Regions from separate parts of the Mesorhizobium sp. M0802 genome, predicted to be linked through region 1. Evidence: riboswitches for the same ligand, from Rfam matches in the RefSeq annotation. Region 1 holds a riboswitch; the other holds the start of a gene.
What was found. A riboswitch is a leader RNA that binds a small molecule or an ion and turns the genes downstream of it on or off. The one in region 1 is predicted to bind cobalamin.

Region 1 (4,209 bases):
ACTCCGAATAGCACATGTGGGTATGGATTCGAGTCGCGTCCTTTACACCCGTTGAAGCGATCCGGAAGCATTCGACAGCCCAGTCGAGATAGGCTTTCCAGTCAGATTGGCGCAGTGGCAATCCTTCGCGAAACGCGGCCTCATCGATCTGGATCATCCTTGCGCCGGACCTTTCGAGATCCGTCACTTCGTCGCGGATGGCGAGCGCGATCTGGCGGCAGGCTTCGGAGCGGGGTACGTCGTCTCGAACAAAGGACCAGTTGAGAATGGTCACTGGGCCTGTGAGCATTCCCTTCACAGGCTTTTCCGTAAGCGACTGGGCGAATTGCCACCAGCGCACCGTCATCGGATTGCGCCTCGATACGTCCCCGAAGATGATGGGGGGACGCACGTAGCGCGACCCATAGCTTTGCACCCAGGCATGCTGAGTGAAGGCGAAGCCGGACAGCTGCTCGCCGAAATGCTGTACCATATCGTTTCGTTCGAACTCACCGTGCACCAGCACGTCCAGCCCGATCTCTTCCTGCCAACGAATTGCTGACTCGATCTCCTTCTTCAGGAAAATCTCGTAGTCGACATAACTGAGCTGGCCCTTCGCATGAGCGGACCGCGCGCGGCGTACCTGCGGCGTCTGCGGGAAGGACCCGATTGTCGTCGTCGGGAACGGCGGCAGCCCGAGCGTGCCGGCCTGGACTCTGGAGCGCTCGCCAAAAGCGCTCTCTCGTCGTTTCATGCTACGGTCAATGCTGGCGATCCGCCCCTCAACAAGCGGGTCATGGATCTTCGTGGACGTCAAGCGAGTGGCGGCAGCCTCGGCAGAAGCTTTCAACGCGGCTGCCACCGCATCCCTGCCTTTGGAAAGGGCCCGGGCCAGCAAGACCAGCTCGTCGGTCTTCTGGGCCGCGAAGGCGAGCCACGACCTGATGTCGGCCTCGAGTTCCGTCTCCATGCGCAGGTCAATCGGCACATGCAGCATCGAGCAAGAAGGCGCGATTTCGACGCGGTCCAAGGGCCAGCCGGCGACGATCGGTTTGATGCGGTCGAGAATGGCGGGCAGGTTCGCACGCCAGACGTTGCGGCCATCGATCAAGCCGAGCGAGAGCACCAGATCCTTCGGAGCGAGCCGACCCACCGTTTCCAGCTGCTCGGGAGCGCGCACGAGATCAATATGCAGGCCGGCCAGGGGCAGAGAAACCGCGGTTTCGAGATTGTCTCCCAGCGACCCGAAATACGTAGCCAGCATGATCTTCAGCTCGGGCGCGGCTTTCGACAGCTGGCCATAGGCGAATTCGAACGCAGCTCGTTCGTTCGGGTTCAGATCGAGGACAAGCGCTGGCTCATCGATCTGCACCCAGTCGGCTCCCGACAGCTTCAGCCTCTGCAGGACTTGCTCGTAAACGGGCAGCAGCCGCGGTAGGAGCGCGATGGGACCGAACCCTTCGGCACGCGATTTCGCCAGCTTGAGGAAGGTGATGGGTCCAAGGATGACTGGGCGTGTGTGAATGCCGAGAGCTTTAGCCTCGAGGAAGTAATCGACCGGCTTCGATGACGAGAGGGCGAACGTCTGATCATCATCGAGTTCCGGCACAATGTAGTGGTAGTTGGTGTCAAACCACTTGGTCATTTCCATCGCGGTTACACCAGGTCCATGAGCCTCCTCCTGGTGACCAGCGTGTCCACAATCCTCCGTCTGACCCTGGTTGCCGCGCGCCATTGCGAAGTAGATGTCAAGTGGGACCTCGCCGCTATTCCAGCCGTACCGGGATGGAATGGCCCCGACCATGGCTGCGGTGTCGAGCACATGGTCGTAAAGCGAGAAGTCGTTCGACGGGATTTTCGACACGCCGCGATCGCGCTGCTCTTCCCAGCTAGCGGCTCGGAGCGCCTTCGACGTCGCAAGAAGGTCGCCAGCGGACGATGTTCCGGACCAGTAGCTTTCGAGGGCGAATTTCAGTTCTCGCCGACGACCGAAGCGCGGCACGCCGAGCGTTGCTACAGGAATTTGCTGAGAGACAGTCATGTCATACCCCGATGGTTGGGGGCGTCGGTGACAAGGAAGGCGCTAGCAGGCCGGCACGCCGGTTGCAGCGGCCACCGAGACACCCCGCCCGTGGACGTAATTCGCCGTGGCAGGTCTCTGGCTCGCGGGGTCATAGCCTCTACCCGTCTTCCCGAGGGTATTCGCCTCAGTGAGATGAGTGGATTGGCTCGCCGCTAACAGTTGCGGGGGCAGCGCCGGCATCGCACCGGCTTCCCTCTTAGCTTCGCTGCGGCAGCGCCGCACGCGAAGAACCACGACACGCAGACAATCACAACAATCCGCTCTCCTGTCAATGACGCATAACCAAATGTTTATGTCGTTATGCGATCGCGCTTTTACGCTTGTCTAACATTGTGAAATATTCAGTCGCCCATTGGCTGCGCTGCTGCGCTGCCACCATTGTCCAACTAATGGATTCCTGTCGGGCTGCGACATCCCTCGCAGGTCGCCCATGAAGGATTTCGGACAAGACTTCAAGCGCGTGACAACGTCGTTAGAATGCAGAAGATCGCAGCGAGCTTTGACACAGTTCCGCCACTGCGGTCATCGCGTCAGTAGGGCGGCTGGTTAGTTGCCCGCGCATCTACAGCAACCCAGCCCGTTCCGCCTCGCGGCGCAAATTCTGCCGCGGCCTTGGCCCGAGCTGCTGGATCACCAGCCCGGCTGCCAGCGACCCGAGATCGCCGCAATCCTGCAGGCTGCGTCCGGTCGTGTAGCCGTAGAGGAAGCCAGCGGCGTAGAGGTCGCCGGCGCCGGTGGTGTCGACCAGTTCGCGGATCGTCGTCGCCTGGATGGTGACGGTCTCGTCGCCGCGCACGATCACTGAGCCTTTTTCGGAGCGGGTGACGGCGGCAATCTTGCAGTCCTTGCGGATAGCCGCCAGCGCCTCGTCGAAGGATTTTGTCTGGTAGAGCGACTTGATCTCGTGGCTGTTGGCAAAGACGATGTCGACAGTGCCCGAGCGCATCAGCTCGAGGAACTCGTCCCGGTAGCGGTCGACGCAGAACGAATCCGACAACGTCATCGACACTTCGCGTCCGGCCTCGTGTGCGAGCTTCGCCGTCTGCCGGATCGCCTCCTTGGCGCGCGGCGGATCCCACAGATAGCCCTCGAAATAGGTAACCTTGGCGCCGGATGCCTTGTCGGCCTCGACATCCTCAGGGCCAAGCTCGACGCAGGCGCCGAGATAGGTGTTCATCGAGCGCTCGCCGTCGGGCGTGACGAAGATCATAGAGCGCGCCGTCGGCGGCTCGCCCTTGAGCGGCCTGGTGTCGAAGGCGACACCCTGTGCATGGATATCGTGCGCATAGATTTCGCCCAGCGCATCGTTGGAGACCTTGCCGAAGAAGGCGGCGCGTCCGCCGAAGCTGGCTACGCCCGCCGCCGTGTTGCCGGCACTGCCGCCGGAGGCCTCGATCGCCGGGCCCATGCGGCTGTAGAGCAGTTCGGCGCGGCGCGTGTCGATCAGGTTCATCGCGCCCTTGATGATGCCGTTGATCTCGAGGAATGCCTCGTCGCACTGGGCGATGATGTCGACAATGGCATTGCCGATGCAAAGCACGTCATAATCCGGCATCAATGTCTCCGCCAAAAAACCCGAGCCGGCTTCTCGCCACGCCTGCCAGGCGCGGGTCTGCCCGGTGGAAATGGGCTTTCCGCTTGCCAATCCGTTCGCCGGCGGCTTCTCACGGGGCGGCGAGTCCTGCCTCGCGACGCAATTCGTCCGCCCTGTCTGTCTTCTCCCAGGTGAAATCAGGCTCTTCACGGCCGAAATGGCCATAGGTCGCTGTATTGCGATATATAGGGCGTAAGAGATCAAGCATCTTGATAATGCCTTTCGGTCTGAGATCGAACAACTCAAGAATGAGGCGCTCGATCCTGCTTTCCTCAACCCTGGCTGTCCCGAACGTGTTGACCATGACGGAAACCGGACTGGCCACGCCGATTGCGTAAGCAAGCTGCACCTCGCACACGTCCGCAAGTCCGCTAGCGACGATGTTCTTTGCGACATAGCGGGCTGCATAGGCAGCCGAGCGGTCAACCTTGGACGGGTCCTTGCCCGAGAAGGCGCCGCCACCATGACGACCCATCCCGCCATAGGAATCGACGATGATCTTGCGTCCAGTGAGACCGCAGTCGCCGCGCGGCCCGCCGACTACGAACCGCCC
Region 2 (4,209 bases), on a different contig from region 1:
GGCGCCGGAGGCGAAGGCGGTTGCGGTGATGATGGCGGCGGGGTTGAGCGCGGCCAGAGCAGTTTCGACGAAGGCCAGGGAGGTCGGGTCTTTGAGGCTGGAGACGAAGATCGGGACCGGTCTCATGCCGCGCTGGCGGAGTGCATCAAAGAGGGCATCGATTGGCGCGACATCGGCGGCCAGCAGCATCGAGCGGTAGAAGAGGATGGGGATGATGGGAGAGTTGATGTTGTCTGCGCCGAGTTCCCGCCCACCCCCCTCTGTCCTGCCGGACATCTCCCCCGCAAGGGGGGAGATTGTGCTCTCATCGACGCTTTCGCCAATCGGGGATGTTGCAGAGGAATCTATTATCGGCTGGGCAGAAAAAGTGCCGAGGTCCGCGCCGGCTGATCTCCCCCCTTGCGGGGGAGATGTCCGGCAGGACAGAGGGGGGTGTGAAGGAACGCCGACATCGGCCAAATCCAACTTGCCTACGACGCCGCAGCCTGGCTCGTAATAGCCAGCTTTCGGCACGCTGACCGGCTCAGCCGCCGCCACATCGGACCCAGCCAACCCCGCTAGCCGCTGCACCAGCGCCGTCATATTCTCCGGGCCACCCTCGCGGAAATAACCAAGCAGGCCGTCCAACTCCTCGCGCGGCAGCGTCGAGGCTTCGATCAGCCTGAGATCCTCGTCGTGGCTTTCACCAGGCAGCAGCGCCAGCTTGATGCCGTTCGCACGGGCAGTCGCGGCAAGCTGGTCGCAGCCATAGCGCCACCAGTCGTAGCCGCCGAGGATGCGCACCAAAATCACCTTGGCGTGGCGGGCGACGCTGTCGAACCAGAGGTCCACGGACATGGGATGGCGCAGGTCGCGCAGCGCCGCCAGCCGCATCGACGGCAGGCGGGCGGCATCGGCCTTCCAGGCCGCCGCGAGGCCGGCGAGGTCGCTGTCGGTGAAGGACAGCGCCACGATATCCGCCGGCGTCTGCCGGAGATCAACCGGCTCGGCGAGATCGTCGAGCGAGGCGGAGGTCGTGGTGAGTATGTGCATCGCGGCTCGTGCCTGAGATCAACCGGCGAGTATACGCTCGATCGCCGGACGGTTCAGCCCCTTCAGGCCAATGACGACGAGACGCGAGCGGCGATCGTCCTCGGCCGTCCAGGCGCGGTCATAGTAATGGTTGACGCGTGGGCCGACGGCCTGCAGCAAAAGCCGCATCGGCTTGCCGCCGACGTCGACGAAGCCTTTTACACGCAACACGTTTTCCTGTTCGGCGGCGGTGGCGACGCGCTTGGCCAGGTCGTCGGGATTGGCGATCGAGGGGATGTCGACGATGAAGGTGTCGAAATCGTCATGCTCATGATCGAAAGCGCCGTCGTGATGCGACTTGCGGTTCTCGATGTCGTCTTCGACGGCGAGACCGAGGCCAAGCAGCACCGACGGGTCGACCTTGCCATGCGCAGTCGGCACGATTTTTACCGCGCGGGCGGAATGTTCATTGATGATGGCGTTGGCGCGGGCCGAACCGGGGGCGTCCATCAGATCGCTCTTCGACAGGATGATCAAATCGGCGCAGGCGATCTGGTCCTCGAACACTTCTTCGACAGGATCGTCATGGTCGAGCGTCTCGTCCTGAGCGCGCTGTGCCTGCAAAGCGTCCATGTCGTTGGCGACGCGGCCTTCGGCCAGCGCCGGGCCGTCTACCACGGCGATGACACCGTCGACGGTTACCCGGCTCTTCACGCTCGGCCACTGGAACGCCTGGACCAGCGGCTTGGGCAGAGCCAGGCCCGAGGTCTCGATCAGGATGTGGTCAACCTTCGGTGTCAGCGCGAGGATCTTGTCGAGGGCGGGCACGAAATCGTCGGCGACTGTACAGCAGATGCAGCCATTGGCCAGTTCGACGATGTTTTCCTCGGGGCAGGTGTCGATGCCGCAGCCTTTCAGGATTTCCCCGTCGATGCCGATGTCGCCGAACTCGTTGACGATGATGGCGATGCGCTTGCCGCCGGCATTTTCCAGGAGATGGCGGACCAGCGTCGTCTTGCCGGCGCCGAGGAAGCCTGTAACGACAGTGCAGGGAACACGGGAGAGGTTGGCGGCCGGGTTTGAAGCGTTCATCGTCAGTCCTTCAGCATGTCGAGGGGTGGGATGCGGGCAACGAGGCCGCGCTTGAGGCTATCGGGCCGGCTGCGCCACGGGATGAGGCCGTCGGCCGAAGTCGCGAAGAGCTTTGCGCCGGTAACGAGGTCGGCGCCGCTGGTTGCGGTCAGATCGCCGAAGACATAGCTCCAGCAGCCATCGCGCAGGATCGCGGCGCTGAGGCGGCGCTTGCAATTGCCGAGACATTCGGCGGTGCGGACCCGGATATCGCCGGCAGCGGCGCGGCGTGTGTCCTCAGCCAGCAATTCGCCGGCGCGCGGATGGGCGTCGGAACCGGTCTCATCGCGGCAGGAGGCGCAGACGATGACGGTCACGCCGGTCAGGGCGTCGTTGTCCCCGGACGCAATGTCCGCTGTGCCAGCCGAAAAACTGCTGTTCTGGTCCAAAAACCGTGCTCCTTGCCCGGAAACCCGCCAGGCGATCGGATACTTTGTCTCAGACGGCAGGTCTCCTGGCTCGCGGGTCGTCGCCTTGGTTAGCCGCCTTCCCGGTGTTACCCAGTGGCTTTCGGCCTTGGCTCGTCGCTTACAGTTGCGGGGACAGCCGCGGATTTGGGACCGAAATCCCGCACCGCATTCCCTCTTGGCCCTTGCCGTTGCGGGCAGGGGACCGTCTGCAGCGGATTTAGGCTTTTGCGGGCGGCGGTGTCAACGCACGGCTACGACATGGCGATGTCGGCAGGGGCTGTCATGTCCCGGCTTCCGGCAGTGCCAGGATGACCTGTCGGATAGCTTGATAGCCATCGCTATAGTCCCAGTCATGACCGACAGCCAGATTCTGTCCCTCATGCCAAACCGCGTTGTCCAGAAGGACTTCGGCACTAATCAGCGTGCCCTTCAAGCCTGCCAGAAAGGTCCGGACAAAATGGCTTCCGGGGGGTACCGAAGCTGTGAACAGCTTTTCCAGCTTGGCATAGAATGCTGGATAGCCTGGTGTCAGCGAGCATAGCTCGGTTGTGGCCTGGGAAATGACCGGGCCGCTATAGATTTTCCAGCGGGCATCTTTTCGCCAGATCTTCCAACTGGCGCTGCTTCGCTGCCAAAGCTCTATTTCGGCCTGCATGTTCTCGCAGACGTGATCGGCCAGTCCCTCAATGGCCACATGGAAAACACCACGGAGAAACTTTTCAAACGCCTGGTTCAGTTCCTGTTCGCGCGTGTCGCCGAAGCCAGCAAAGGATTCAATGACCGGCTGAACATCAAGCAGCGGAGAAAAAATGTAGATTTCCAGGACCAGCCGGTCAGAACTCGTCTCGAACACCTCAGCCTCAAACCGAAGCTGCTTCGATTGGAGCATGACGTCCCTATCTCTGCGGACTGCATCTATTCCATGCGCAATGAGGGCGCCATGGATCATGTCGAGCACTTTGTCCGATGCCATTGCACAACCTACGAGGCTTATTGAGGCGTCTATGACAGACGCTGCAAGGGTTGGCCATCTCTCTCGCTAGCCAATGCCGGCCCCAGATTGCCGGCCGGCGTCACTTCGATGCGCTCAAGGCCAAGCCAGCCCTGCATCTCCTTTAGTTCCTCGAAAAGCTGTGCGGTGGTCTCAGGCGGTGCGCCTGCTTCGGCATAGGCGGCGTGGACGCGTAAGACACTCGCAGGCCGGTCGGCCTTGAGGTCGACGCGGGCGACGATCTTGTCGCCGAGCAAGAAAGGCAGCACGTAATAGCCATATTGCCGCTTGTCGGCCGGGGTGTAGATCTCGATGCGGTAGCGGAAATCGAAGAGACGCTCGGTGCGCGCGCGCTCGAAGACCACCGGATCGAAGGGGGCCAGCAAGGCGCGGGCCTCGATCTTTCGCGGCAGGCGGGCGTCCCTATAGAGGTAAGCCGGCTTGTCCCAGCCTTCGACGTTTACCGGCAGCAACTCGCCCATCTCGACCAGTTCCTCCAACCGGCCCTTCATGTCGGCCGGCGACAAGCGGAAATAATCGCGCAGGTCACCCGACGTCGCGATGCCGTGGGCGCGGGCGGAAATGCGCAGCAATTCGCGGTGCGCGTCCTCGGCCGCCGGCACCGGCAGGTCGAGGATCGCCTGCGGCAGCACGCGCTCGGGCAGG

Region 2: linked by a shared signal. The riboswitch ahead of NKI10_RS07335 (DUF1636 family protein) and the one ahead of metE (5-methyltetrahydropteroyltriglutamate--homocysteine S-methyltransferase) in region 1 are both predicted to bind cobalamin.

The regions. Positions count from the first base shown of each region.
Region 1 covers NZ_JAMYOY010000029.1:15,449-19,657, reverse strand. Annotated here, with positions in the region: gene metE (5-methyltetrahydropteroyltriglutamate--homocysteine S-methyltransferase) at 1-2,020, opposite strand, end outside; cobalamin riboswitch at 2,112-2,312, opposite strand; gene NKI10_RS28445 (adenosine kinase) at 2,625-3,617, opposite strand; gene metK (methionine adenosyltransferase) at 3,727-4,209, opposite strand, start outside.
Region 2 covers NZ_JAMYOY010000003.1:296,272-300,480, reverse strand. Annotated here, with positions in the region: gene cobN (cobaltochelatase subunit CobN) at 1-1,032, opposite strand, end outside; gene cobW (cobalamin biosynthesis protein CobW) at 1,051-2,103, opposite strand; gene NKI10_RS07335 (DUF1636 family protein) at 2,106-2,531, opposite strand; cobalamin riboswitch at 2,570-2,774, opposite strand; gene NKI10_RS07330 (DUF6348 family protein) at 2,833-3,525, opposite strand; gene NKI10_RS07325 (winged helix-turn-helix domain-containing protein) at 3,555-4,209, opposite strand, start outside.